Panacibacter microcysteis: one gene and its partner. Each later gene encodes a partner of the first gene's protein in a complex. Links are inferred from orthologs where the notes say so. Each region holds a gene or a part of one and is shown in the gene's direction. Other genes may lie near its edges. The genes, in order: tsaD and tsaE.

Evidence for each region.
Region 2: the proteins of tsaD (region 1) and tsaE are in contact, whole or in part, in a crystal structure (PDB 6N9A), measured with the Thermotoga maritima proteins. The link is inferred for Panacibacter microcysteis from one-to-one orthologs. Residues at the interface, in WP_004082750.1 of Thermotoga maritima: Cys10, Asp11, Arg49, His50, Leu82, Gly84, Gly135, Gly136, Glu154, Thr155, Leu156, Asp157, Asp158, Ser159, Glu162, Asp165, Lys166, Arg169, Leu170, Tyr175, Lys213, Thr214, Leu217, Tyr218, Gln221, Arg222, Asn324; in WP_004082108.1 of Thermotoga maritima: Leu37, Gly38, Lys46, Lys57, Val59, Lys60, Ser61, Thr63, Phe64, Thr65, Leu66, Met67, Val69, Pro71, Tyr82, Arg83, Leu84, Asp86, Asp88, Phe89, Asp93, Ile128, Asp130, Glu131, Arg134.

Annotation. Positions count from the first base shown.
Region 1 is NZ_JADWYR010000003.1:92,558-108,084, forward strand. The notes cover bases 8,191-11,032. They hold tsaD (tRNA (adenosine(37)-N6)-threonylcarbamoyltransferase complex transferase subunit TsaD), read left to right. Parts: upstream 8,191-8,992; coding sequence 8,993-10,072; downstream 10,073-11,032. Other genes in these bases: I5907_RS19825 (cation:proton antiporter domain-containing protein), read left to right, coding at 8,191-8,402; I5907_RS19830 (ApeI family dehydratase), read right to left, coding at 8,420-8,899; I5907_RS19840 (5'-nucleotidase, lipoprotein e(P4) family), read left to right, coding at 10,084-10,890. Also shown: flexirubin biosynthesis protein DarG, read left to right, coding at 1-312; BtrH-related acyltransferase DarH, read left to right, coding at 302-1,318; I5907_RS19795 (ABC transporter ATP-binding protein), read left to right, coding at 1,315-2,055; I5907_RS19800 (ABC transporter permease), read left to right, coding at 2,315-3,595; I5907_RS19805 (phosphopantetheine-binding protein), read left to right, coding at 3,596-3,862; I5907_RS19810 (beta-ketoacyl-[acyl-carrier-protein] synthase family protein), read left to right, coding at 3,872-5,059; I5907_RS19815 (beta-ketoacyl synthase chain length factor), read left to right, coding at 5,156-6,190; I5907_RS19820 (hypothetical protein), read left to right, coding at 6,356-6,943; more of I5907_RS19825, read left to right, coding at 6,999-8,190; eat (ethanolamine permease), read left to right, coding at 11,055-12,389; I5907_RS19850 (ethanolamine ammonia-lyase subunit EutB), read left to right, coding at 12,563-13,939; ethanolamine ammonia-lyase subunit EutC, read left to right, coding at 13,936-14,700; I5907_RS19860 (phosphoglycerate kinase), read right to left, coding at 14,985-15,527.
Region 2 is NZ_JADWYR010000001.1:235,177-250,580, reverse strand. What follows is about bases 228-2,946. They hold tsaE (tRNA (adenosine(37)-N6)-threonylcarbamoyltransferase complex ATPase subunit type 1 TsaE), read left to right. Parts: upstream 228-1,227; coding sequence 1,228-1,665; downstream 1,666-2,946. Other genes in these bases: I5907_RS01040 (alanine dehydrogenase), read left to right, coding at 1,780-2,946; I5907_RS01050 (hypothetical protein), read left to right, coding at 895-1,179; I5907_RS01055 (hypothetical protein), read left to right, coding at 228-602. Also shown: more of I5907_RS01055, read left to right, coding at 1-227; more of I5907_RS01040, read left to right, coding at 2,947-2,994; I5907_RS01035 (plastocyanin/azurin family copper-binding protein), read left to right, coding at 3,250-4,128; I5907_RS01030 (alpha/beta hydrolase), read left to right, coding at 4,248-5,279; I5907_RS01025 (hypothetical protein), read left to right, coding at 5,632-6,144; I5907_RS01020 (MBL fold metallo-hydrolase), read left to right, coding at 6,156-7,112; I5907_RS01015 (beta strand repeat-containing protein), read right to left, coding at 7,218-12,746; I5907_RS01010 (DMT family transporter), read left to right, coding at 13,230-14,108; I5907_RS01005 (GDSL-type esterase/lipase family protein), read right to left, coding at 14,191-15,404. UniProt on the Escherichia coli protein: Required for the formation of a threonylcarbamoyl group on adenosine at position 37 (t(6)A37) in tRNAs that read codons beginning with adenine.

The DNA of each region.
Region 1 (15,527 bases):
GGGCTCAGCAATGGCTGGAAGATAAAATCAGATGCGCTTGATGTAGCATGGCAGGATATCGAACAAAAGATCAACGCAGCAAGAAAGAAGGTAGAAAACAACGAAGCCAGCCCCATTCTCTTTTTCATGGAACTGCGTGTTATGGACCTCTCTATCTTATCAGCTTACACAGGTTTCTGGAAATGGACCATCAAGAGGCACATGAAACCCGCTGTTTTCAAAAAATTATCGCACGATAAATTACAACGCTACGCAGACGTTTTTGAGGTAAGTGTAGAGCAACTTAAAACCATGAATGCGCATGAAGCTTAATTTCGGGCACCAACAGGCAGCGCATTGTGAGAATGGCGTTACCCGCAATTTACTCAAACATGCAGGGGTAGATTTTATTACAGAACCACTTGCATTCGGTATAGGGTCAGGCTTATTTTATATACACCTGCCTTTTATGAAAGTAAATAATGGCCCGGCCATTTCCTTTCGTACACAACCCGGTTTAATCTTCAAAAGAACCGCAAAATCGCTTGGCATCAATATCATCCGCAAAAAGTTTTCTTCCAAAGAAGAAGCCCGGCAAGCGCTTGATGAATGTTTGCAGCAAGGCCAGCCTGCAGGTTGCCAGGTAGGTGTGTATTACCTTACTTACTTCCCCAAAGAATACCGCTTTCATTTTAATGCACACAACCTCGTAGTGTTTGGTAAGGAAGAAGACAACTACCTTATCAGCGATCCTATTATGGAATACGTTACACAACTCAGCAGTTATGAGCTGGAGCGGGTACGTTTTGCAAAAGGGTTTCTTGCACCAAAGGGCCAGTTGTATTACCCTGAGCGTGCCAAAGAAATAACAGTTGCACAAATACAACAAGCCATAAGAAAAGGTATAAAGCTCAACATAAGAGATATGCTGCACATACCCGGCAGTTTTGCAGGCGTAAGCGGTATTGCTTATACAGGCAGGAAGATTAAGAAATGGCGCGATAAAATGGGCGTACAAAAAGCCGGCAGTTACCTGGCGCAACTGGTACGTATGCAGGAAGAGATCGGTACAGGCGGCGGCGGTTTCCGTTTTTTATACGGTGCCTTTCTGCAGGAAGCCCACCAATATTTTCCATTCGATGAGCTGCTTGATATCTCAAAGCAGTTTACGCAGGCCGGCGACGAGTGGCGCAATGCCGCTGTGCAGGCTTCCGGTATTTACAAAGGCCGTATTACCAGCCAGGCAGATTTTAATATTATGGGTGATTACCTTATCGCCATTTCGGCCATGGAAAAAAAGGCATTCCAGGACCTTGCAAAAATAAAATTCAATGCATGAGTGCTGCAATAGACATCAGTGATGTAAGCTTTGCCTACCCCGGTTACCCGCCAGTTATTGCCAACCTGCATCTTACCATTCAGCAGGGCGAACGCTTTGGTCTGTTTGGCCCAAACGGAGCAGGCAAAACAACCCTCATGCAACTGATGACAGGCCTGTTGGCTTACAAAAAAGGTTCCATTCATTTACTGGGCAATAAAATACAGCGGCAAAACAAAAAAGCCAATAATCTTTTCGGTTTTGTGCCACAGGATTTTTCATTTTATCATGAGCTTAGCCCCAAAGAAAACCTTTCATTCTTTGGCGCATGGGCCGGTTTAACAAAGCCTGAAATACAACGCAGGAGTGCACACCTGTTGCAGGTGCTGGGTTTGGAAGATGTGAGCGATAAACCCGTACAAAAATTTTCCGGCGGTATGAAGAGAAGGGTAAATCTTGCTATTGGCGTTATTCACCAGCCTAAAGTCTTGTTTTTAGACGAGCCAACAGTTGGCGTTGATGTGCAGAGCCGCCATGCCATCATTAATTACCTGAAAGAATTAAACAGGGAAGGCAGTACACTGGTGTACACATCGCACCAGTTAAATGAAGCAGAAGACCTCTGTACCAGGATAGCATTGTTTGATGAAGGCAGGATCATTGCGCACGATACACTACCCAACCTGATGGCAGCACACCAGCAAGACGGGTTGGAAGGCTTGTTCCTTCATCTTACCGGTAAAACATACAGGGATTAATTTTTTAGTAACCGGCATTTGTACTTTGTGGCATCGCCTGTTGTGTCACTCACTTGTACGCTTGGTTCTTTATGCAGCTATGGGCAGCGTTATGCATGCAGCAGGTTGCTGGCAGCAACTCCGCATAGCACCGGTCATGCCTGCACTGCAGTACAAGAGTGCGACGCAAGGGACGATCAGTAAAGCGTTGCTGCCGGGTACATAAACTTACTTTGGCCTGTTACAAAAACATATTCATTTCCAAACACGGTTAACAAGCATGTACAAACTTTTAGCGACCATTAAAAAAGACCTGCTTATTCTTTCGAGGGATAAGGTTGGTTTGCTTGTAATGTTTGCAATGCCCATATTGCTGGCAGTGGTAATAACCAGTGTGCAAAACAGTACGTTTGAACTGGTAAATGACAATAAGATCGGTATGCTGTTATGTAACAGGGACACCGGCGATGCGGGCAGGCAGTTAAGCGCTGCCATACATCGTTTCGGTATGTTTAACATCGACAGTGTTGCGGCCGGTTTAACAGACGAGCAAATAAAAAACACCATGCACGACAAAGATGCATTGGTGGCTATTATTATACCGCCCGGGTTTGATGCAAAGCTTTCGGACAAAGCAGCGTATGTGGCTTCCAAAGCATTGAATGACCTTGGTGTAAGTGAAGACAGTGCCGGCAAAACAACACTGCATGTAACACCCGTTACATTTTACTATCATCCTGTTTTGCAAACAGCTTTCAGGCAGTCTATACAAGGCACTTTGAGGAGCGCATTGCAGATAGTGGAAAATAAAAAGATACTGCAAACCATTTACAGTTCCCTGAATGATGCAGCAGTACCCGATTCGCTGGAAAATGAAATGATCAACAACCGCGTGGAGGTAAATGAAATACCTGTCTCGAGAGATGGCAGCAGGAATATACCCAATGCTTCACAGCACAATATTCCTGCATGGACCATCTTTGCAATGTTCTTTATTGTTATTTCCCTTGGCGGTGCTGTGGTAAGGGAAAAGCAGAATGGCAGTTTTGCCCGGTTAAAAACATTGCCCACGAGTTACCTGGTTTCATTATTATCCAAACAAATAACCTACACTGCTGTAACCATTTTACAGGCCGCTGTTATTTTTTCAATCGGTGTTTGGATATTTCCGCTGCTAGGGTTACCACCACTCAATATTCCTGGAGATGTTTTGGGTTTGTTGCTTGTAACGTTTACCTGTGGCTGGTGCGCCGCGGGGTATGCAATCTGTATTGGAGTATTTGCCGAAACACAGGAGCAGGCCAATGGCTTTGGTGCAGTATCAGTAGTGTTGCTTGCTGCTATTGGCGGCATTATGATACCTTCTTTTGTAATGCCCGCTTCGTTTAAAATACTCATGAACATTTCCCCGCTGCACTGGTGTATAGAAGCTTACTACGGCTTGTTCCTGGAGGGCGGAAAATTAAGTGACATTATAACGAATATTTTATCTTTATTTGCCATAACGGTCTTTATACAGTTGCTGACTGTGTGGGGCCTGAAGCGAAAAAATCTTATCTAAATGACAATGGAAACAGGTGTTTTGAAAGAGCAGCTAAAACAACAGATCGTTCAGTTTTTGAATCTCAGCGTTACCCCGGCAGATATCAAAGATGATGAGCCGCTCTTTGGTGAAGGGTTAGGACTTGATTCTATTGATTCCATTGAATTGATTGTTTTGCTTTCCCGTGAATATGGTATTGAAATAAAAGACCCCAAAGAAGGGCGCAAAATATTAACCGATATCAATACCATGGTTGACTATATCGAAAAACACAGAACAAAATAACTTTCTCATTTGAGCCGCATTGTTGTTACCGGAATAGGCGTTATAAGTGCTGTTGGCAATACTGTTGACGCAAACAGGACGGCACTTGTAAATGGTCAGTGTGGTATAACTCCGCTCCGGAATATTGACACACGGTTTGCCGGTCTTATGCCATTTGGCGAAATAAAAACAACAACTGGTACACTAAAAGAACAGCTTCATGCAAGTGAACCTGGTGTTACACGAACCATGTTACTATCATTGCATGCGTTTAACGAAGCAGTAGCAGACAGCGGTTTGCCTGCATCGGACATCAGTTCTTTGAATACTGCTTTTATCAGTGGCAATACTGTTGGCGGCATGTGCCTTACAGATGAATTGTATGCCGATACCCGAAGCACAGCAAATGGTACTGAATACATGACCTCTTACGATGCTGCTTCTGTTGGCATCTATGTGCAGGACAGGTACAGGATGAATGGCATCACAGATACATTCAATACCGCATGTTCGTCATCTGCCAACGCAATCATGTACGGCGCCAAACTTATACAGCACGGTTTTGCAAAGAGAGCAATTGTTGGCGGTGCAGACACCCTGGCAAAATTTACCATCAACGGGTTTAATGCACTGCGCATATTAAGCGACGACATTTGCAGGCCATTCGACAAAGACCGCAAGGGACTTAACCTGGGCGAAGGATCAGCTTATATTGTGCTGGAGAAAGAAGCAGATGCCGCGGGTAAAACTATTTACGCGGTGTTGCAAGGCTATGGCAATGCAAATGATGCATATCACCCTTCGTCCTTATCTGCTGAGGGCGATGGCCCCGTGGCTGCCATGTATGCAGCCTTGTCAAAAGCAAATCTTTCCCCGGGCGATATTGATTTTATTAATGCACACGGCACTGCTACCGAAAACAATGATGAGGTGGAAAGTGTGGCAATGAAAAAAGTATTTGGCCACGTACCCGCATTTGCTTCTACCAAAGGCTATACGGGCCATACGCTCGGTGCTGCCGGTGCCATAGAGGCTGTGTATAGTATTTTATCACTGCACAACCAGGAGCTTTACCCTGCATTGCATTTTAGAGAAGCGATTGCTGCAACAGGTTTAATACCGGTGCAGTATTATCAAAAAAAGCATTTGCAACATGTAATGAGTAATTCTTTTGGTTTTGGTGGTAATTGTACATCACTCATTTTTTCGAAGTATTAGTTAAGATACCGGCAGCGGTTTTTCATGGCATCGCCTGTTGCGTCGCAATCCGTTCATCTGTAGCATATATGGCATCAATGCGCAAATAATCACACCATGCTTTATATACACCAGTCATCCTGTATATCTCCGCAGCAAACATTTGGCAATGTTGATATAGAGCATCTGTATACTACCGGCGATAACAAACTGAAGGTAATAGAACCCGCTTACAAAAACATTCCGCCCGGGGTACTGCGCCGCATGAGCCGGAATGTAAAAATCGGTATAGCGGCAGCTTTGCCATTACTGGAGCATACATTTGTTGATGGCATTATTATAGGAACCGCCAATGGCGGTATGGAAGAAAGTGTAAGATTTCTTAACCAGATGGTAGAATACCAGGAAGGCTTGCTTACACCCGGAGATTTTGTGCAAAGCACCGCCAATGCAGTGGCATCGCAGATCAGTTTAATGACCAGCAATAAAAGCTATAACAGCACGCATGTACATCGCGGGTTTTCTTTTGAAAATGCTTTGCTGGATGCTGCCATGCTTGTAAAAGAAAATCCCGGCAAAAATTTCATGGTAGGTGGTGTAGATGTTATATCACCATACAACTACAATGTTGATGTACTGGCAGGTTGTTTCAGGAAAGAAAATATCTCCAGCGATGCACTATACGATGGCAGCGAAACCGGTACGATTGCCGGAGAAGGTGCAGCTATGTTCGTGGTAAACGATAATGCAAACAACGCGGCAGTAAGAATTGCCGCCTTTGATTTTTTTCATACCGGCAACACTGGAATACTTGAAGAGCGGCTGTATAATTTTTTGCAGGCGCACAATGTGGATATTCGATCAACGCTTTTACTCAGCGGTGATGAAGGTGATGAACGTACGGCACTGCTTTATAACAAAGCTGTCGCCGTCTGCAACGCGCCTGTAGTAGCACGTTTCAAACATATGACGGGCGATTATGCAACGGCATCGGCCGTAGCGGTGTGGCTTGCTGCACAAATACTGCAGGCAGAAACTATTCCGCAGCATATGCTGCGGCATGGCGCATGGTGGCACGGTTGTACAAACGTTTTAATCTATAACGCCTACCGGCAGTGGCAGCATAGTATAATACTGGTAAGTAAAATATAATGCTACCTGCATTAAACCGGCTGCTGTACGCTGAAGAAGATGGCACATGCAGAATAGAGATTCATTTGTACAAGTGTGCGACGCAACCGGGGCTACATAGCAGCAATGCAGCCGGGCTCCCAAAAAAAGCAGCCTTTAATTTAAACCAAGAATAAACAATCAATCATGAAAATTTTATCAGCGCTGGCAGGTATCAGCTTAATGATAGCTACTGCCGGCAGCGCAACTGCGCAAAGACTAAAACTTATTGAGGGCAGTTTAGATGCCATTCAATCTGAAACGAGTTTAAATTTTGATTTTTCTTACGACAATATGAGTGTGGGAAAATTTGATAAAGAAGCAGACTATGTGGCTAAGAAAACAGCAGAGTACAACAACAAAGAAGATGGCAGGGGAGACCGCTGGGCAAAAGCATGGGTAGATGACCGCAAAGATAAATTTGAACCGAAATTTATTGAACTGTTTACCGAGTACAGTGAAAAATCACAAAGCAGGAATGCAAAGTATACACTGATCTTTAAAACAACGTTTACTGAGCCTGGCTTTAACGTAGGCGTAATGCGTAAAAATGCAGTCATAGATGGCGAAGTATGGATCGTTGAAACTGCAAACCCATCCAACATTATAGCAAAAATATCTGTTGAAAAAGCTTTGGGAAGAACATTTGGTGGTTACGATTTTGATACCGGTGGCCGTATTATGGAAGCCTATGCAGATGCAGGAAAAGCGCTTGGTAAGTTTGTAAAAAAATAAACAACACTTTCTAAAACAGGTTGCAAAAGCAACCTGTTTTTTTATCTTCATAGCCATGAAAAAAAATGCTGTATTGTTTTTTTATGTTGGTATGCTACTCGTTTTTGCACTGGCTGCATATTATATTATACAGCATGGCCGCCTGCTGGAAGCAGGGAATAAAAACACGAATGTAACAGTTGCTGGTACCTATGCAGCATTTAGAGACTCATTCATCAACAGTGCCGGCCTTGCCTTGCCGGTGCTGTTGTTACAAATTATCGTGATTGTAACGGCAGTGAGAATTTTTGGCTGGCTCTTCAGCAAAATTGGTCAGCCCGCGGTAGTAGGAGAAATTGTAGCCGGCGTGGTACTCGGTCCATCAGTACTCGGTGCATGTATGCCCGATGTTTCACAATTTGTTTTTCCGGCTTCATCAATGGGTAATCTGCAGTTCATCAGCCAGGTTGGTTTGATCCTGTTCATGTTTGTAATAGGCCTCGAGCTGGATATCAGCATCATCCGCAGGCAGGCCAGGTCTGCCATCGTTATCAGCCATGCAAGTATTATTATACCATATGCACTGGGTATGTGCCTGGCATTGTTCATGTATAAGGCTTATTCACCAGCAGGCATTTCATTTTTATCTTTTGCATTGTTTATGGGCATTGCCATGAGTATAACCGCATTCCCGGTGCTGGCAAGAATTATCAAAGAACGCAATCTTAGCAAAACAGACCTTGGTGTAATGGCCATTACATGCGCCGCTTCAGACGATGTAACAGCGTGGTGCATTCTGGCAGCACTAATTGCTATAGTAAAGGCAGATAATTCGGTAAACATTTTGTTTACAATCGGGCTTGTGGCTGCCTATATCGTTTTGATGGTAGCGGTGGTAAGACCGCTGCTAAAAAAACTCGGCAGTTTGTATATAAAGAGAGAAGTTATCAACAGGTCGATGATGGCCATCGTTTTCATGGTTATGTTGCTCTCTGCTTACCTCACAGAACTTATAGGTGTACATGCACTGTTTGGTGCTTTTGTGGCAGGGGTCATTATGCCCGCAGAAATAAACTTCAGGCAAACCATTATTGATAAAATAGAAGATGTAAGCCTTGTGCTGCTGCTGCCACTGTTTTTTGTGTTTACCGGTTTGCGTACACAGGTTGGGTTGCTAAACGACGGTGATCTCTGGATCACTTTTATGTGGATTGTACTGGTAGCGGTAGCAGGTAAATTTGGCGGCAGCATGGTTGCAGCCCGGGTTACAGGACAAACATGGAAAAACAGTTTGTCAATCGGCGCACTGATGAACACACGCGGTTTAATGGAACTTGTTGTGCTGAATATTGGTTACGATCTTGGTATCCTGTCCCCGCAGGTTTTTGCTATGATGGTATTGATGGCACTGATCACTACGTTCATGACCAACCCTGCACTCAACCTCATCAACTATTTAATGCCTGAAAAAAACCGGTAGCGTGGTAAAAGTCATTTCTACAAAACAGTAAACTGTGCCTTCATTTTAAAACACGTAGCCGCAGTATTTGTAATGGTTGCGTTTACATCAACCATATTTTCGGCCACTTTGTATTTTACTTCTATTGTGGCAATATTGTTCTCCGCCGGGTTAATAACAGAGAGAAATTTTAGCTGGTCCGCCTTTGCCAGCAGCAATTTTTTGTCAACCGCTTTTTCAGTCAGTTCTTTTACCATCTGGGTCATGCAAACACCGGGTACCACAGGCGTTCCGGGAAAGTGCCCGTTGAACACTTCATGCAACTTGTTGATTGCAACCGTAGCTTTTACAGTTTCTGATTCGTTACTAAACGCTTCAATGGTATAGAAATTTTTTTCGATAAGCATGGTAAAAACATTTATGAGCCCGGCATTGGTAGTGGTGGCATCGCTTGTTGCGTCGCACGCTTCAACTGCAGCAAATTTGCCGGGCAAACCCGAAGATCGAAGCGAAGCCATGTGTTACCACGGCGGCAAATTAGTCATTTAGTAACTATAATACAAAGTGTATTACTACAACTACTTAATATTATTTTTGTTGCTGTGAACAGCATGAACGAACAGCAGGCTACTGCAAAAAAAACGGTGAAGGATATACGCATACTGGCAATCGAATCTTCGTGCGATGAAACGTCTGCCGCTGTATGTATCAATGGTAAAATATTGTCCAATTTTATCGCTAATCAAACAGTACATGAGAAATATGGCGGTGTAGTGCCCGAGCTTGCCAGCCGTGCACATATGCAAAACATTGTACCGGTAGCAGATGCCGCAATAAAGGCTGCTGCAGCCAAAATTGCACAGGCACCGGGGGTTGGTCATCCGGCATTCTCCCTGCAGGATATTGATGCGATAGCCTTTACACAGTCGCCCGGGCTTATTGGCAGCCTGTTGGTAGGGGTACAGTTTGCCAAATCACTGGCACTGGCACTGGATAAGCCGCTTATAGCAGTACACCATATGCAGGCGCATGTATTGGCCAATTTAATTGCTGAACCAAAGCCGGACTTCCCGTTTTTATGTTTAACCGTTAGTGGCGGCCATACACAAATTGTGCTGGCAAATTCTCCGTACGATCTTAAAGTTATCGGCGAAACAATTGATGATGCCGCAGGTGAAGCCTTTGATAAGAGCGCCAAACTACTGGGTTTACCTTACCCAGGCGGCCCGCTGGTAGATAAATACGCCAAAGAAGGCAACCCGCTTGCATTTAAATTTGCCGAGCCGCAGATACCCGAACTCAATTTTTCATTCAGTGGTTTAAAAACATCGGTACTGTATTTTTTGCAGGCACGTAAAAAAGAAGATGAACATTTTATCGAAAAGCATATGCCTGATCTGTGTGCTTCTGTTCAGTACACGATCATTAACATATTGCTGAAAAAATTAAAGAAAGCGGTAAAAGAAACAGGTGTAAAAAATGTTTGTATAGCAGGGGGTGTAAGTGCCAACAGCGGTTTGCGTACGGCATTGGCAGAAACGGGTAAAAAACATGGCTGGCAAACATTTATACCTGCATTTGAATATTGTACTGATAATGCTGCGATGATCGCAATAACGGCCTATTACAAGTTTTTAAACAACGACTTCGCGTCGCTTGATGCAAGCCCTGCAGCAAGAGCCGAATGGTAAAACAAACATCTATGAATATCCGGAACTCTGTTTTATTAATATGCATCATCTTTACCGCCTGTGTATCTCAAAAAGCACCATCCACCGCCGCACCGTCAATTCCTGTACAAAGCAACCTCGTTGCCGATGGAAAGCTGTTTACCGCCATGTACCAGCAAAAGGCCGCGGAGTATAAGGCACTTTGTTTCCAGGCTTACAACATAGCGCAACTCCGGCTAGATCAGTTTCTAACAAAGCAGTATACAAAACCATTGGCTATTGTTACAGATATTGATGAAACCGTATTAGACAATAGCCCATATGCAGTAAAGCAGGGCCTGGCGGGTGAAACATTCGATGAAAAGTCATGGAATGAATGGACCTCATTGGCAAACGCAGATACCGTTCCCGGTGCCTGTACTTTTTTCAGGTATGCTGCATCAAAAAAGGTAGAAGTGTTTTATGTAACCAACCGCGCTGAAAGTGACCGGCCACAAACATTGAAAAACCTGCAGCGTTACAACTTTCCCAATGCAGATGATCAACACCTGCTGTTGCTTACCAATACATCCAGCAAAGAGCCCAGAAGGCAAAGCATTTTGCAGACCCATGAAATAGTTATGCTTTGTGGCGACAACCTTGCAGATCTTAGTGTGCTGTATGATGACAAAAAGTTTGACAGCCGGCTGAAAAATACACAAATCCTTGCTGCGGAATTTGGCAACCGGTTTATCGTATTGCCTAACCCTAACTATGGTGACTGGGAAAATGCTTTTTACAACCTTGATAAATCGATGTCAAAAGATTCCATCATCAGGAGCAGGCTGATTGTTTATTGAAATCGCAAACTAATTGCGCAGGTAAACCCTGATCGCAAGAGCTGATGCACGTACCGGAAGTACAAGTGAGTGACACAACAGCAGCTTAATAGTAGTACTGTCGCTCACTCTAAAAAAACTTCTTCAATTTTTTTACAATCTTTTTTATCAGTAGTTTCAAGGCCATGAGCAACCAAACTACTGCACTAAAAAAAGTGCTGAAGCCGGTTCACCTATGGGCTTTGGCAGTAGGGCTTGTTATCTCAGGTGAATATTTTGGCTGGAATTACGGCTGGGGTGTGGCCGGTACCGTTGGCTTTCTCATAGCAACACTCCTGGTAACCGTGCTCTACATCACCTTCATTTTTAGTTTTACTGAATTAACAACTTCCATTCCACATGCCGGGGGTCCTTTTGCGTATGCATACAAAGCTTATGGCCCGCTGGGCGGGCTTATGGCAGGCTATGCAACATTAATTGAGTTTGTTTTTGCTCCACCCGCCATCGCATTTGCACTGGGCAGTTATGTGCATTTTTTACATAGCGAAATTCCTGTAACGTTTACGGCTGTGAGCTGCTATGTAATATTTACCTTCATCAACCTTTTTGGCATTAAAGAATCTGCTGTTTTCAATCTTATAGTTACCATACTCGCGGTGGTTGAATTACTCATTTTTATGGGCATTGTTGCCCCGCATTTCAGTGCTGATAATTTTATGCGCAACAATATGCCTTTTGGTGTTACAGGCATTTTTGCCGCTTTGCCTTTTGCTGTGTGGTTCTACCTCGGTATCGAAGGCGTGGCAATGGTTGCAGAAGAAGTAAAAGAACCACATCGCAATATTCCCAAAGGTTATATATTGGGTATAGCAACACTGGTTATCCTGGCTTTGGGGGTCATGATTTTTTCCGGCGGTGTTGGCGATTGGCAGCAGCTAAGCACCATCGATTACCCCCTGCCCGAATCAATCAGTATTGTACTGGGCAAAACAAATAGCTGGACAAAAATCTTTGCCGGCATTGGTTTATTCGGGCTCATCGCATCTTTTCACGGGTTGATCATTGGTTACTCAAGACAGATTTTTGCGTTATCGAGAAGCGGTTTTTTGCCCGCAGTACTAAGTGCGGTAAACAAAAAATACCGAACACCGCACTGGGCCTTAATTGCAGGAGGAGTGGTAGGGCTTATATCAATTTATACAGGTGCAACAAACCAGGTCATCATCATATCAGCCCTCGGCGCTGTTGTAATGTATTGTATAAGTATGATGAGCTTACTTAAACTTAAAAAACAGGGTGGCATACAAGGTACTTTCAAAACACCATTCTATCCCTGGTTTCCGGTCATTGCCTTGTTGCTTTCAGTCGTTTGCCTTGTCGCCATCATCTGGTACAATCCATTGTTAAGCATAATATTTTTTGCAGGGTTAATTATAGCGTTGTTCATTTTTATAGCGTTGAAAAAGCACAGGCAGCCAATAAACGATGAGTTACTCGCAGTGGTTGAAGAAACGGGTTAGTTTTTTCATGATCCCGGCACCTGTACGTTGTGGCATCGCCTGTTGCGTCGCACTCTTGTACGTCATAACAGTTGGGCAACAACGATACTGCGTTTGCAACAATCGTGTAATACCGCCGTTGTGCAACAGGCAGTAATGAGATAGTGCCCCTGCAACATAAGTTTGTATATACTATGGCATATAAATACACGGTAAAAAATCATACCTATCACTTCAATGATTTGAAAACATTGATGGCAAAGGCAACGCCCCTGCGCAGCGGAGATGCGCTGGCCGGTGTAGCTGCCGATACATACGAAGAACGTGTGGCTGCACAGATGTGCCTTGCAGATGTTTCGCTGACTACATTTTTAAACGAGGCTGTTATTCCCTACGAGGCTGATGAAATAACAAGGCTCATTATAGATACGCATGACCGCAGCGCCTTTAACACCATTGCTTCGTTTACCGTGGGTGCTTTGCGCGACTGGCTGCTGAGTGATGCTGCAGATACCCGGTTGTTACAACAATTACAGTATGCCTTTACGCCTGAGATGATTGCCGCAGTAAGTAAAATCATGCGCAACCAGGATCTGATACTCGCAGCCCAAAAATGCGAGGTTGTCACGCGTTTCAGAAATACAATTGGTCTCAGGGGCAGGTTTTCAGCCAGGTTGCAGCCCAACCATCCTACAGATGATGCAAAAGGTATAGCTGCCAGTATTATAGATGGTTTGTTGTATGCAAGCGGCGATGCCGTGATTGGTATTAACCCGGCTACAGATAGTCCCGCACATGTGCACAGGCTTTTGCATATGCTCGATGAATTGATAAACCGTTTTTCCATACCCACGCAGTCATGTGTACTGTGCCATATTACAACAACAATAGAACTAATAGCACAGGGTGCACCGGTAGATCTTGCGTTCCAGTCAGTTGGCGGCACAGAAAAGACAAACAGCAGCTTTGGTATAAATCTTTCGCTGCTGCAGGAGGCATACGATGCAACACTCTCACTCCACAGGGGCGTTACCGGCAATAATGTTATGTATTTTGAAACCGGGCAGGGGTCATCATTGTCCGCCAACGCACATGAAGGTGTCGACCAGCAAACCTGCGAGGCGAGAAGCTATGCAGTGGCGCGGCATTTTAAACCACATATTGTCAATTCAGTGGTAGGTTTTATAGGACCCGAATATTTGTACGATGGTAAACAGATTATGCGTGCCGCATTGGAAGATCACTTCTGCGCAAAGATGCTGGGCGTACCAATGGGTATGGATGTGTGCTACACCAATCACGCAGAAGCAGACCAGGACGATATGGACAACCTGCTGCTGCTGCTGGGTGTAGCAGGATGTAATTTTATTATTGGTGTACCAGGTGCAGACGATATTATGCTTAATTACCAGTCAGCTTCATTTCATGATGCCTTATATGTAAGAAAAGCATTGCAACTTAAACCTGCACCTGAGTTTGAACGATGGCTTATGCAGCATGAAATTATAGATGCGGAAGGAAATCCTTTACCGGTTAAGCACACACACAAACTTTTGCAACACGTATTTTGACAGAACCGCAACAACATATAACACAAAGAGACGAATGGGGTGCACTGCGCAGTTTCACCGCTGCAAGGATAGCGTTGGGCCGCACCGGTGTGTCGTTACCCGTTGGCCAGGCACTGGATTTTAAAATGGCACATGCCCACGCACGGGATGCTGTATTCTCTTATCTCGAAAAAGAAAGAATATTTACCGCGTTGCAAATGTTCCAGTTACCGGTTTTTTTTATACACAGCAAAGCTTCAGACCGGCAGTCATTCCTGCAGCGGCCGGATTTAGGCAGAAGACTTGATGAAGATGCTGTGGTGAAACTGAAGAACTTCAAAAGCAAAGGCTATGACGTGTGCATTACCATTGCAGATGGTTTGTCTTCAACAGCTGTAAACCTGCATGCAGTAAACGTTTTAGCGCTGCTTATGCCCATGCTGGAAAAGGCGCAGATAACTGTCGCGCCTTTTTGTATTGCAGAGCAGGGACGTGTTGCAATAAGCGATGAAACAGGCAATTTATTACGGGCAAAGTTGTCTTTGATCCTGATAGGAGAGAGACCGGGCTTAACTGCAGCAGACAGCATGGGCGCATATTTAACCTATTGCCCGGTAGCAGGGTTAACAGATGAAGCACGCAATTGCATTTCCAATATAAGGCCCGATGGACTGGGTTATCAGGCAGCCGCAGAAAAAATGTTTTACCTGGTCAGAGAGTCATTACGCTTACAGATCAGCGGTGTCCGGTTAAAAGATAATGCCGGTCTTCTGGACCTTTGAGCACAAAAAAAAGTGACCTTACGGGGCCACTTTGTTCTTTTTGTTCCATAGGTTGCTTGTTCCAATATCCAAATCCAAAAGTAGTCTGCTAAATTTTTGAATCTTTCGGTGTTTTCTTAACTGATGTAAAGATACTTTTCACCAAAAGTTTATGCAACCCATATGTGTTTAAATCGTAATAAATCACGAACGGATTGCGATTATAACGCCATGAATTGCCAGCAAAAAATAAGCCAACGTGCTTTTATTTGCATGTTGGCTTTAAAAAAATCTATGAGGAACCGTTAAGCGTTAACAGCGGCTATACCCGGTAATTCCTTGCCCTCAAAATATTCGAGCATGGCACCACCACCTGTGCTTACATAACTTACTTTATCGGTATATCCAAACTGGTTAACAGCAGCTACACTATCTCCGCCGCCTACCAGGGAGAATGCACCATTTTCGGTAGATTCAGCAACTGCGTCAGCAATTGCTTTTGTACCTGACTGGAATTTTTCCATTTCAAAAACACCCATCGGCCCGTTCCACAAAATGGTTTTTGATTTACGGATCACTTCTGCAAATACACCCTGCGCTTTAGGACCAATATCCAGGCCCATCCAGCCATCCGGGATGGCGTCGCTTACAGAAACTTTAGTGTTTGCTTCTTTATCAAATTTGTCTGCAATTACGGAATCTTCCGGCAAATGAATACTTACACCCTTTGCCGTTGCTTTTTCCAACAGATCTTTGGCGGTATCCAGTCTGTCATCTTCACAAAGCGAGTTGCCTATTTTACCGCCACGGGCTTTCATAAATGTATAAGCCATTCCGCCGCCGATGAT
Region 2 (15,404 bases), on another replicon or contig:
TCTTTGGTGAATACAGCTACCCGCAGGTATATGATTCTGCCACTTATAACAGGCAGACAGAATGGAGTGGTCAATGCATCAGCGTTGCACGTATAGCGCTAAACGATCTTGATAACCCGCAGGGAAAAGCGCAGCGCTGGGATGGCACAAACTTTAATGCGCCGTGGAACGGCGCCGGTAAACCCGTTGCAGCGTTGCAAATACCGATGGATAAGGGTGGCAGTGCGGCTTCTTCACCGGAGGGCGGTTTTCATTGGGGGCCTTCCGTAAGCTGGAACAATTACCTGGAATGTTGGGTGATGCTTATGGGGCATGTAACCGGGCCAAGCTGGGCAGGCAGCAGTATTTACATCTCTTTCAACAAAAACAAAGACTTTAGTGCGGGTAATAATGCGCAACAATGGACAACACCAAAGTTGCTGCTTGACAGGCCGGGTTATTTTCTCTGGTATCCTTCACTGCAGCCGCTCGATTCAGAAGAAGATATAAAAAATCATCATACCTGTATGAACCTGGGCAGGAAAGCCAGGTTATATGTAAAATATATAAAACCTGATAAAAGTATTTATGCTTCTGCACATATTATTGAGTTTAATAAATAGGTGTAACAGCAACAAATAAGCAGGTATGGTGGAAAAATAGTTGGGAAATCTGTGGTAAAGGAAAAAATGGTGTTTTTCACAGATTCACAACGGTTGATCTACAAAATATAAATCGTGTTTGGGTGGTTGAAAAAAGGACAATGCAATACTACGCCGCGCATTCCTTTCAAAAAATGTGATTTTTCACATATTCCGATGTGATTTTTCACACCGCGCAATGTGATTTTTCACCGCAGTTGTAATTGAATGGTGCAAAAGTGTTATAGCCTAATTTTGGCAAAAACACTACTTTATGGATTTCGACGCATTTGTGCACAGTGTAAAAGACAAGCAACTACCTGCTGGTCTTTCAGTCTGCTTAAACTCGTTGTGGTATGATGCTGCTGGAGACTGGGCTACAGCGCACAGCCTTGTTGACAGCCTTACCGACAGCAAGGCCTGCCTGGTGCATGCATATTTGCACAGGAAAGAAGGAGACACGTGGAATGCTGACTACTGGTACCGCAGGGCAAACAGTAAGAGGCCAGCTACTTCATTAGAAGAGGAATGGCGAACTATTGTACAGGCGCTACTCTAGTATTATACATAACCGTAATAAATGCTTTGAGAATTTTATTTATTTGTAATGACAGTAAATTTTAGCAGGGAAAACATCTTACAGGTTGCCGGGGATATGTGGCAAAACCATCAGCAACACAAAGTATGGGCGTTTTTTGGAGAGATGGGTGCAGGCAAAACAACTTTTATACATGCGCTCTGTGACGTTTTGCAGGTGAAAGATGCAGTGAGCAGCCCCACATTTGCTATTGTTAATGAGTATAAAAGCGGGATGGCAGGTTCCATTTATCACATGGACTGGTACCGGCTGAAAGATGAAGAAGAGGCGATACAGGCAGGTATTGAAGATTGCCTTTTGAGCGGCCATTTGTGCCTGGTGGAATGGCCCGGTAAGGCACCCGGACTGTTGCCCGATGATACACTGCGTATCTACCTTTCGCTGGTAGATGAAAATACAAGAAGCATGTACACGGACACCGGAGATGCCCAAAGTTCCGAACGATAAAGTGCTTGCGACGCAACAGGCGATGCCACAGTGTTCTGCTGCTGGTACGATAAAATCTTTCTGTGAATAATTTTGTTTTAATTTTACTTAAACGGTAAATATCAAACCATTTCAATGGCTACATCAAAACCTATTGTAAGTACATCTTTCAGCTACGAGACGTTAGAAGAAACATTAGACATAAAATCAAAGCGTGCAAGCCTGCATATTGGTTTGCCGAAAGAAACGGCTTTCCAGGAAAACCGTGTGGCGCTTATACCTGATGCCGTGGGTGTACTGGTTGATAACGGACATGAAGTAATTGTGGAAACAAAAGCCGGTGAGGGAAGTAAATATACTGACAAGGATTTTAGTGATGCCGGTGCAAGAATTGCTTACGAAAAAGAAGAAGTTTATAAAGCGCCGATACTGATAAAAAGTGCGCCTGTTATAGAGCAGGATCTTCCGCACCTGCAGATGAACCAGACGATCATTTCTCCTATTCATCTTTCTGTTTTGAAGAAAACCATCATTGAACAAATGATGGCGAAGCGCATTACAGCTTTTGGATTTGAAAACCTGAAAGACGACAGCGGTACATACCCGATTGTGCGCAGTATGAGCGAGATTGCCGGCAGTGCCGTAATGCTGATTGCCGGCCAGTACCTGGGCAGCCCTAACAATGGTAAAGGTGTTTTGCTGGGTGGCATAAGTGGTATTCCGCCTACAAAAGTGATCATTATCGGCGCGGGGGTGGTTGGTGAGTTTGCCACCAGAACTGCACTAGCCATGGGTGCATCAGTAAAAGTGTTTGATAACAACGTTTACCGTTTAAAGCGCCTGCAGAATAACCTTGGTGTACGGGTATGGACCAGTGTACTGGAGCCACGTATACTTGCCAAACAATTAAAAACCTGCGAGGTTGCTGTAGGCGCACTGAGTAACGAAAATGGCCGCAGCCCGATTGTTGTAACAGAAGAAATGGTAATGGCTATGCGGCCTGGCAGCATCATTATTGATGTGAGCATAGACCGTGGTGGTTGTTTTGAAACCAGCGAGATAACAACACATCAGCACCCTACATTTGAAAAGCACGGAGTTATTCATTACTGTGTGCCCAATATACCGAGTGGTTTTGCAAGAACCGCCAGCCATGCAATCAGCAATGTATTGATGCCGCTTTTACTGGATGCCAGTGATGAAGGCGGTTTGGACGCTATGATATGGCACAACTTTAACCTGCGGCATGGCGTGTACATGTACAAGGGCCATCTTACCAATTTTTACATCAGTCAGCGTTTCGATTTAAAGTTTACCGATCTTAACCTGCTTATTGCAAGCAGGCGATAACATGTTTCAACTGTAATGATGTTGTGCTGGCATTTAGCCGGCCCGAATTAACTGCCCGTTTTTGCCCTTATAAATTTTATGCGGGTTCAGCACCTTATTTTGCCTTTTCAGCAGCCCTTTCTTCCGGCAGCTTTATATACATTATATCTTTTATGTATGTTTCGGTCATATACGTATTGATCAACAACTAACAGCTTATTCAAAGTTTCACTTACCTGTTTTATAATGCCTGTCATAAATCTAAAAAATACAACCATGAAAAAGTTTACGTTTATTGCTGCGCTTTTTATGTGCAGTTTTTCTGCCGCTTTTGCTACGATCATCAAAGTAAATGTTTCCGATTTCCAGTTTCAGCCTAAAACGGTGAATGCAAAAGTGATGGATACGATACAGTTTGTCTGGAAAAATGGTAACCATACCACTACTTCTGTAACTATTCCGGCCGGTGCAGTAGCATGGGACCGCATAATGGATTCTGCGCATAAAAGTTTCAGGTATGTACTGCGGGTGGCCGGTACGTATAAGTATAAATGCACCCCACATGGTGTAATAGGTATGAATGGTACCATTCGGGTAACAGCAGCGCTGAGCGCCGGACTGAGTGATATTACACTTAGTGGTAATGACCTGCAGGCACAGGTAAACTGGAAAACAAAAACAGCAGCAGATATTGCGTATTTTTCTGTAGAGCGCAGTACAGATGGCAACAGCTTCCGGGAAATTAAACGCATTCTGCCATCTGCTGGTAATGCATATAGTTACACAGATAATGATGCAAAAGAAAAATACGTGTATTACCAAGTAAAGATGGTTGATAAAAAAGGCAATGCAGAGTATTCGAACATATTAATGCAAACGCGCAATGTGAATGATGATAAACTGGTAACCAGTCTGAGCCCAAATCCGGTTTCAAAAGAAGGCCACCTGTTACTACAGTTTAGTGCCGGAGCAGAAGGAGCCATGCGTGTAAAGTTATTTACCCAAACCGGTAAACTGGTAAAAGAAGTTTCTATGTATGCCACAAAAGGAATCAACAACGGGCACTTACATATGGGAGGCATGCCTCCGGGTACGTATTATATTGTGTGTACCCTGGGTGCAAAAACAGAGAAACACACCATTATGATGAAATAGAGAACTATAAAAATGAAAAGCTGCCGGCGCAAAAAACCGGCAGCTTTTTTATTGCAATACCATTACGGTGTTGAGAGAAACAGTAAAAAATTTACTTAGATTTATTTCAAAATATTTGTATGCGTTTTCTGAAATGGCTGCTTGTTATAATATTAATATTGGGTATCATCTACCTCTTAGGCCCCAGCCCTGAAACACCGGAATATTCTTTGGCTATGCCTGCGGTACCTGCACAAAGCGCAACACTGGAACATTTTGTACGCAGCAATGAATCCGTGCATAAGCTTAAGCCCGGTAATGAAGCCCGGATCATATGGGCCAATGATTCACTAAAGCAAAAGACACCGTATGCCATTGTTTACCTGCATGGCTTTTCAGCATCGCCTGAAGAGGGCAACCCCATACATACCACCATTGCAAAAGAATATGGCTATAACCTTTACCTGGCAAGGCTTTCAGAGCATGGGCTCGATACGGCAGAACCGATGATCAACCTGACACCGCAATCGTACTGGGAATCTGCCAAACAGGCGCTTGCCATAGGCAGGCAACTTGGTGATAAAGTAATCATTATGGGTACATCTACCGGTGGCACAAATGCCTTGCAGCTTGCTGCTGCTTTTCCAAAAGATATAGATGCGCTCGTACTCATGAGCCCCAACGTGGCCATCTTTAACGACAAGGCATACCTGCTAAACAATCCCTGGGGTTTGCAGATTGCAAAAGCCATTACAGGTGATGATCATGTTACATCTTCCGATGACCGGGATATCTTCAAAGCCTACTGGTACCACCACTATCCTTTGCAGGCAGCGGTACAGTTGCAGGAACTGCTTGAAACGACCATGACCAAAGAAACATTTCAAAAGGTTACGCAGCCATTGCTCCTGCTTTACTACTACAAAGACTCCATACACCAGGATAGTGTGGTAAGTGTAGCTGCCATGCTTAAGATGTTTGACGAAGTGTCTTCTGTAAAAAAGGAGAAAAAAGCATTGCCAAATACCGGCGATCATGTGCTGGGCAGTTATATAAAATCAAAAGACCTGCGCAGTGTGCAACTTGCAATCGACGAATTTATGCAGCATACACTGGGTTTGCAGAAGCAACAGGATATTGTTATAGACAACAGCGTGCAATTGCGGCATTGATTTTTTTGTGAGCCCGGCTATAGTGGCTGTGGCATCGTCCCTTGCGTCGCACTCTTCAACTGTTGAAACTTTTTGAACAAATGCGCAGACCTGGGCATAAGTCCCCAGTTGTCATCTTCGGGTAGGAAAGATCTCCTGTTTTTCTGATACACATCTCTTATGCATGAGCGTTGGTTTGTTGCATGGCGCAGTTTAAACCGCGAACTGCAGCTGCCATAAAAGAGGAACCCTGAACCGAGCGTGGCAACAGGCGATGCCACCTGCGCCGCTGCCGGCTACATGATCCTTCATACTTATTGCTCCTGCCATTTTATTTGGTATTCTCTTTGTTATTTTCGCACAAATAAATTGTATGAAAAAGGTTTTATTGTTTTTGATGGTTGCTACCGTTATGGCATGCAACAACGGCGACCGGCAGACAAGTGCTCATGAAGATTCCACATCGCTGGTAAATGAACCGGCCGGTACATCTGCGGCAAATAACAACAATGCAGACACTTCAACTACGAATAATATTACACTGCCGGGCCAGGTATGTTTTCGCAGTGTTGTACAAAGAGATACCGTCTATATTAAACTAAACATTAAGGATACGCTTGTCTTTGGCGAACTTGAATACAATATGTATGAAAAAGATGATAACAAAGGCAAGTTTAAAGGGTTACTGGTCAATAACATTCTTACAGCTAACTATACATTCAGGTCAGAGGGAACCTTATCTGCAAGACAGGTAATGTTTAAACTCGATGGTGAAACCCTTACAGAAGGTTTTGGAGAGATGGTGGAAAAAGACAACCGTTTTGTGTTTAAAAATCCTTCAGAAGTGCAATTTACACAGGTATATAAAAGAATAGATTGTAAATAACATAATCTAAAATGATGCAAAGATTTTTGTTGTACCTGTTGTGTTGCGTAGCGTGGATATTGAATGCATCTGCGCAGGAGCCGGCATTCCAGGTTATTCCGTTAGGTGTAAAAGGCGGGCTTGATGAAAGTAATTTATCTGCCTATATGGTTGCTGCAGCCGGAACAACGGATTATATAGCTTTTGATGCAGGCACTTTGTATGCAGGCATTCAGCAGTCGGTTAATAACGGCTTATTCCCTGGCAGAAGCGTAACTACTGTGTTGAAGCAAAACATAAAGGGTTACTGTATTTCGCATGCGCACCTCGATCATCTTGCTGGGCTTATTATCAACTCGCCGGATGATACTGCAAAAAATATTTATGGCATGGATTATTGTCTCGATGTTTTAAAGAGCAATTATTTTACCTGGAAAAGCTGGGCAAATTTTACAGACGCCGGGGAAAAGCCTTTACTCAATAAATACCATTATGCATCCCTGCAGGAGGGGAAAGAAACACCACTCGCCGGTACAAATATGTTTGTAACAGCATATTCACTCAGCCATGGTAAACCTTTTGAAAGCACTGCTTTTCTCATCAGGCATGCAGATAATTATTTACTGTACCTGGGAGATACCGGGGCAGATACGATAGAGCATGCGCAAAACCTTTCTGTGTTGTGGAAAACTGTAGCTCCGCTGGTAGCGGCCGGCAAGCTGAAAGGTATTTTCATTGAAGTGTCTTACACAAATGCACAGCCGCTCAATAAATTATTTGGCCACCTTACGCCTGCTCTGCTTACCGCTGAGCTGCATACTTTAGCAGGCTATGCCGGCAGCGTGTATATGAAGCATTTGAATGTTGTTATTACACACATAAAACCTGCAGAAAACGCAGAGGCCATTATACAGAAAGAATTATCAGACGCGAATACAACGGGTGTACAATATTTGTTTCCTGAACAGGGGAGGGTGATGTTTTTTTGATTATAATAAATAAACGTAGAAGAGGTAAATCTTTCTGTTTAGTAGGGGTTAAAAAAAGAGGCTGTCCAAAATTTTCAGACAGCCTCTTTTATCTCTTTTACTAAATTACAGAATTACTAAAGTGCCAGATTGTGTGGTTGTTCGACTTATTACGCTGACAATGTAGGTGCCGGGTAGTAAATTTCCTACATTAATCGTTACGATGTTATTGTCCACATGTTTATATGACTGCATATATAATTGTTTTCCACTAAGCGAAGAAATTTTAATACTACATGTGCCCTTTATGCCCGTTAGCTTAATGGTTGTTACACCAAAGGATACCGGATTTGGAAACAGTGTTAGCTTGCTATTGTTTTGCAGAGATGTTGTCGAATTATCGGCAAAAATTACTTCTGGTACAGATTTGCCCGATGATGAACCTGAAAGTTTATAGACAGCAAAGCCACCGCGTGATTTTCCACTAATAACATTGAAACTTCCACCCGCCAGCACATTTCTCTCCGACTGATAAAGAGATCTGATATAGTTATTGGGCCCAGGATTAAATGGAAGCAATACAGTGCCTGTAGCTGTTCTTGTTGCGGCCATATATTGTCTCGTGTTTCCATTTAAAGTAGTAAAATATCCACCAGCAAAAACGGTGTCAGCAACCGCTGTAATCGCAAGTACACCACTATTTGCATTTGGATTCCACGAGGCAAGGGCATTGTTAGTAATGTTGTATGCTGCAAGATTATTGCGTATAGCAGTGCCATTATTTACAGAACTGAATGAACCTGCTACATACAGATTATTACCGCTTATTTTTAAAGCGTTCACAGTACTGTTTATGTTAGGATTAAAACCTGTCGCAATCCCTGTTGTTTTATTAAGTGATGCAAGTCTGTTGCGTAAAGTAGCGCCATTAACGGAGGTAAAACTGCCGCCAATATAAACACTGCTCGTACTTAAAGCTAAAGCATTTACTGACCCATTTGTATTTGGATTCCATGACTGAAGTGCAGCCGAAGCATTTATTGCAGCGGCATTGTTGCGGGAGGTATTTTTTACGGTTGTAAAGGTTCCGCCAAGATAAAGGATTGAGCTTGCGTTATCATACTCTAAAGCGTATACAGTACCCTGGGAAGCATTGTTTTGTACAACGGGGTCAAAGGCCGTTACTGATCCTGTTGTTGCGTTCACAGCAGAAAGACTTGTTCTCGCTACTCCTGCTATAGTATTGTAGTTACCTCCTACATATACATTGGTTCCATTGCGTAAAATTGCATAAATAGTTCCATTGGGAGAAGGATTCCACGAAGTTACCAGGCCTGTTGCAGAATCTATAGCGGCAAGATTTGTACGTGTAGCACCTTTACAGAAATCAAATTCACCTCCCAAAACAATGTCAGAACCATTTATTGTGAGAGTGCGGACTAAATAATTAGCGTTGGGGTTCCAGTTAACCAGCGTTGCGTTTACTGCATTTACAGCAGCGGCATTGTTTCTTGTTGCACCCTTGGCCTCGTCAAAGTATCCTCCAAGGTACACATTTGTTGAATCTGCGAATACGGTGTACAAGTCCGCATAGCTATAATTCCCAGCTCGTGATAATTGTGGATTCCATGTTTGTAAAGCACCCGTGTTCAATAGAAAGCAAGCGGCACCGGTATGTTGCTGACCATTAACGTTATCAAAAGAACCGACCGCAAAGATTCTATTATGATTTACAGCTATGTCATAAACGGTATAATCGGGCGTTGGATTCCATGAGTTCATCAAACCGGTGGTTTTTGATAAGGCACCAAGGTAATTTCTGGCGTTATATTTTGTAAAAGTAAAATAACCTCCGAGTAGTACATCCTTGTTGTTAAGGGCTATAGTGTACGGGTAATAATTCAGGTTAGGATTCCAGCTTTGAACTGCTGCGTTCAGGTCTGATATTTTTGCAACAAATCCGCGTAATGTAGTATTAGCTTTATCAAAATTTCCGCCGACATATACCATAGAATCGTTTGCGGCTACGGCGTAACAATCAGCGTAACTGCCCTGGCCATTCAAAGATAAATTCGGATTCCACCCGTTAATGGCACCTGTTGAAAGACGATAGGAGCAGACACCATTGCGTGTTACACCGTTAGCGGTATTAAAGGGTCCGGCTACATACAAATTTTTGCTATTCGCAGAAAGATCGTACACATAATAATCTAATATGGGATTCCATGCTGTTGCTATTCCGCTAGAACGTCTAAATAACCCCAGATAACTACGGTTAGCATAATTGCTATAATTAAAATAGCCAACGTAGGTGATGTCTGTGCCGTTTAGATAAATATCGTTTACAGTGCCATCAGGAGATGCATTAGTAGTTGCAATAGCGTTGTTTGTAACGTTTGCAGCGGCGAAGTTGTATCTTGTAAAGGTGCCGGCTTTGTCAAAATCCCCGCCAATATAGATGATCGTAGGTGTAGCCCACAAAGCACGGACTGACACCGAGGTACCCGTTCCGTTTCGTGAAAGGCTGATATTCATTGGGTCTAATACACCAGTAGAACTATTAAAGGCAGCTATCCCGTTTCTTGTAACACCATTAACCGTATTAAAATCGCCACCTATGAAAATTTTTCCTCCTGACGAAGTAATGTCGTAGACAATGTAGTCAATGGAGGGCGTCCAGTTTGTGTAGCTTCCCGTTGAATACCTTAGCATGCCTGCATACGTTTTGCTAACTTCTTTGAAGGCGCTAAAACTTCCGCCAACAAAAATATTAGTAGAAGAAGAGTCAAGTATCATTGAATTGACGGTAGAGTTTGCTGTTGGATTCCAGGATTGAAGAGTACTAGTTGAAATATTTGATGCTGCAACGTAGTTCCGAACAAGGCCACTTACGTTTGTGAAAGCACCACCAAAATATAAGACAGAACCATATTTACCTCCAATTTTAAAAACCGTGTTGTTGACATCTGGATTAAACCCGGTGATGTTGCCGTTGGAAATAACAACGCATCCAATACGATTACGTGTAATGCCACCAAGACTTGTAAATGATCCGCTTACATAGCAATTGGCACCATCCACAAAGAGATCATAAACCGTACTGTTAGCATTTGCCCAATTCAAAGATGCTCCGTTTGTAGTATTGAGTTTTGCTATATAACTTCTTCCAATACCAGCTAATGTAGTAAAACTCCCACCTACAAGAATATTTGCACCAGATAAAGCCAAATCCTGTACTGTGCTGTTTGCATCCGGATTCCATAGTGCGTCCAGTACGCCGGATGCATCAAACTTTGCGAGCCTGTTTCTTGTGGTTGTGCTATTTGCAAGGGTGAAGGTGCCGCCGGCATAGACATTGATTCCATCAAATAATATTTTGTATACGGCGCCATTTAGAGTCGCTGACCAGGTTTTATTACTGCCTGGATTAGCCGTATTCAATGCTCCAATATAACTTTTAGATGTACCATTTACGAAAGTAAAATTGCCGCCTATATATAGCGTTGTGCCCGTTAAAGCTATGCTTTTAACTTCTCCGTTTATTGAAGGTGCCCATGCTGTTATTACTTCAAATGCCGGTGATAACTTGGCAAGATATGCCTGGTTAACGCCACCGATTTGTGTAAATGAACCAGCAACATATAAATTACCACTCGCATCTTTTACAACATCGTTAATTTGTCCATTTGTAGCAGGAAATTTAATATCAGGATTACTATTAATGGTATTCAATTTTGCGCTATAAGGGCTATAATAACCTGTTTGTGAAAAGTTTCCTCCTATTAATATCGTATCATTAAGTATGGAAACTTTATTGACATTTGAGTTAAATCCTGCAAACCCACTTATTACATTTCCGTTAGTTTTTGATAAGGCGGCAAATCTATAAGCGTTTTTTCCTTTTATATTAGTAAATATTCCCCCGGCAAGTATGGACGTGTCTTTCAATGTTAGAGAGTAAACATATGAGTTTGCGGACGGATCCCATGTTTGTACAGCACCTGTTGACGAGTTTAATTTGGCGATATAATTTCTTGATGATCCGTTTACAGTAGTAAATGAACCTCCTATATACAAATTGGTTCCATCTTTTGCAATGGCATAAACAACTCCGTTAAGTACTGTGTTAAAAGCTATATCTATAGTCTTATCAGCTTTTATTTTCGCAAGATAGCTTCTTGTTTGGCCTCCAATTGCAGTAAAACTTCCGCCGATATACCATCCTCCTGAACCATCTCCAATAATACATTTCACTTCGCCATTTGCTGAAGGCATCGATTGATCGGGAATACCCGATCCAACTTTGATGCCTGACAAATAATCTGTACGAAAACCAAGTTTGGAAAAATAACCGCCTACATATAAAGAATCTCCTCTGGCAATAATTTTACTTACTGTACTATTTGCGTTAATTGAACCTTCCAGGATAGCCCCGGTCGTATTATTAACCCTTGTAAGGTAAGGTCGGTTTTTATTTGATATTCCTACTGTGGTAAAAGAACCGCCGATATAAATAGCAGTATCTATTGAAGCAAGTGTGTAGACTGTAGAATTAGGCGCCGGATTCCAGCCAAACAGGGCACCGGTACTCGTATTGACTGCTGCCGCGTTTTCACGGGATGTGCTATTTACGGTAGAGAATGAACCTCCGATGTATAATTTCGTATCTGCGCGAAGCAATGTCCTCACCTCACCATTCGTATTAGCGGTAAAACCAGGAACCACTAATCTGGAAGCATTTATTCGCGCAAGGTTGTTTTTTGCAACGCCGCCTATTTGAGAAAAGCTGCCCCCGATATACCAGCCGCCGGCGCCATCTGGTATTATAACTCTTACTATTCCGTTTGTTGATGGGAAATCTGTATTTGCTATGTCGGAGGTATCAGTTAACGCTGACACATAATTTGTTTGAAGGCCCGTTTGTGTGAACTGGCCTCCAATTAAGAGTGTGTCGCCTTTGCTTTCTATAGCATAAACGGTACTGTTTGGAGTAATAAATCCATTTTTTGCAACGCCTGTCGTTCTATTCAAAACGGCGAAATAAGCTTTGCTTTTTGTGCCGATAGTAGTAAATGAACCCCCTGCATATACATTGTTGACATCGGCGGAAATAGCGTATACATAACTATTTGCTGCCGGATTAAAACTTAAAGTACTGCCATTTGAGGTGTTAACAGCCCCGATGTAAGTTCTAGATACTCCGTTTATCGTTGTGAAAGTGCCCCCCACAAACAACTGAGTGCCATAGCGGAACAAGCTGTAGACTGAACCATTGACTACAACTGTAAAGGCGGGGTCTACGGTTTTATTTGGTAAAATATGCACAAGACTATTTGTATTTATCCCATCGTAACTGTATAAGGTACCCCCAATAAACCAACCGCCAGCTCCATCAGCAACTACGGTCCGCACAGTACCGTTAAATGCCGGGAAATCCATGTCGGGATAATCAGAAGATTTAGTAACAAGAGCCGAAGAGCCTGTCATAAGACCAACATAGTTAAACTGGCCGCCGATATAGTAGGTACCTGAATTTTTATGGACACTATAAACGGTTCCGTTTGTCGAACTCATTTTTTTTTCTATCGTTTGCGAATGAGCATATAAGTTTGCGAACATGGCAAACGCCAACTGCAGGTAAAATCTGGTGTTCATTTTTGTAAATTGAAGTGGAAGGAATGATTAGGTAAACAGATTAATTTTGGTAACTAAATCTACCATTTATTTACCTCAAATGCAAGAGTATTTGTTAGGAAACATACAGAAGACAAAAAATCAGTAGAAATACCTAAAAGCAGGCGAACCAGATTTTTTCAGCATCGGATATAATGTTAATCACAATTTCTAGTAAAGCTTGTGAAATAAAAAAAAGAGCCAGCTCTAGACAGAACCGGCCGTTGCTAACCTATGAAAAACACCAAATTTATTTCGAACTTTATTTTCAGTCTTCACTATTCGCTCATCAACAGTACAAAGTAACGACGTAAATGATCGCTGATAAATAGAATAGAATATTATAATTCTGTAGAATTTTTACTACTTGGGCTTAAGCAATTTTAAGGTGGTATATGCAATCGGCAATGTATCAGTACTGTTACAATTTTATATCGTTCCAATCGTAATGCGTAATTACAGTTTATGAAAGCAAATGGGTTTACATCAGTTGCAGCAGGGTTATTATTTGCCATACTATGGTCATCAGCGTCCGCCGCTACCAAAATCGGGTTAGCATCTGCGCAGCCTTTTGTTATAGCTGTACCACGCTTTTTCATAGCTGCATTAGTTATGCTGCTTATTGCACACGCAATACTTAAAAAGCCGGTGCCTTCAATCGCCGAGCTCAGAAAACTGGCTGTTTACGGGCTGCTGAATGTTACAATCTACCTGGGCCTGTATGTAATAGCCATGCAGCATGTTTCTGCCGGGCTGGGGTCTTTGTTTGTTGGTACAAATCCTGTAATGATCAGCATCATCACGGCTGTGTGGCTAAAACAGCCTGTTACTTTTAAAACAATTGGCAGTCTGTTCCTTTGCTCTGCTGGCATTGTTATAGCGGCCTACCCGCTCTTGCAGGAAAGTTATGCAACACCCGCTGGTTTACTTATACTGCTTATAAGCATGATTTCTTATTCCGCCGGTGCCTTGTATTTTTCCCGCAGCACATGGAACCACCTCCATATACTTACCATCAATGGATGGCAAACCTTATTGGGCGGTATTTTCCTGTTACCCTTCTTATTTACTTCTTACGATCAGTCTGAAAATGTATTTGATTTACGCTGGCTGGGGAGCGTTCTGTGGCTTGCTGTTCCCGTATCCATTTTCGCGGTGCAGTTGTGGCTGTATCTCTTGAGGGCAAACCCTGTAAAAGCCTCTTTCTGGCTCTTTCTTTGCCCCATTTCCGGTTTTTGTATTGCCGCCGTACTTATGGGTGAACCTGTTACAACCTATACTATTATTGGTGTGGTCTTTGTTATTGCCGGACTTTACATGGTACAAAGGCAAAGTAAGGCCTAACCAGACGTTGGCTTCGCTGTAGCCATGCTCTTACAAATTCGGGAACAATTACCAATAGTTTTGTTGCTGGTGCGCACTTTTATCATTTCCTTTTCATCGCTTCTGTTATTGCTTTCTCCGCCAGTGGCTCCATTACTTTGTACCCGGCTAATGTAGGATGTACGCCATCGTAAGTGAGGTCTGCCTTTAAACCATTGCGTTCATCTTTCATAGGCGTAAAATAATCAAGATACACAATGTTGTGTTTTGCGGAATAGTCCTTTAGCATGCCATTCAATTTTACCACCTTGTCTGCCGGTGAAAGCCCCGGCCGCCATGGAAAATCGTATGCAGGAAGTACAGATGATATAATGACTTTTATATTGTTTGCCCTGGCGAGTTCTGCCATGGTAACAATATTGCCGAAAGTTTGTTCCGTCGTTATAGGGCCGGTATTTTGTGCAATGTCGTTAATGCCTGCAAGAATTACTACCACAGCCGGTTTAAGCTCTATAACATCCTGCCGGAAACGTAAGATCATTTGCGGTGTTGTTTGTCCGCTGATGCCACGATCCAGGTAATTTTTTCCAGGCGCAAAAAAAGAGGAGTCAGCATTCTTCCAGCCTTCTGTTATTGAATTACCCATAAAAACAATACGGGGTTTGGAAGATGCCATTTGTGCTACCTTGTCGTTTTCTTCCTTATAGCGTGTAAGGTTTGCCCAGTCGTTGCGCTGCCGCTCTTCGTCCTTTTTACGCATCTCGTCAAGCTGTGCGTCTGTAAAATTCTTCATCCATTCGGGTGGGTTTTGGAGTTTGAGATAGCCGTTTACTTTCAGCCAGTCGCCAAAACGATCTATCCAGGTATCGCTTGGTAAATGCTGCACCCGCATGCCAAAACCATGGTTGCCGGTTGAATACATATGAATTTCTGCGGAATGATTAGCTGCCACCCATTTCTCGTATAAGTTGGTGCTGTGTGGTGCCAGTTTAAGACCATCGTCTGTTGCTGCAACAATAAACATCGGCGGTGCATCCTGCGGTATGGTACCGATCATTTCAGTGGGAAAAAACGGGTACACAGGAGCCACGAAGTCTGGCCTGTTTTCCGGCGTATAATCAAAAGCTGCTGCGGTGGCTACTGTGCCACCGGCAGAGAAACCAGCAATACCGATCTTGCCGGGGTTTATGTTATATTCTTTTGCATGCGCCCGTACATAGGCTATAGCGGCTTTGCCATCGGCTATGCATAGAGGAATAACTGCTTTGTTTTCTTCGTTGAATTCTTTCTTGCCCCATTTCTCGGTCATTTCTTTTA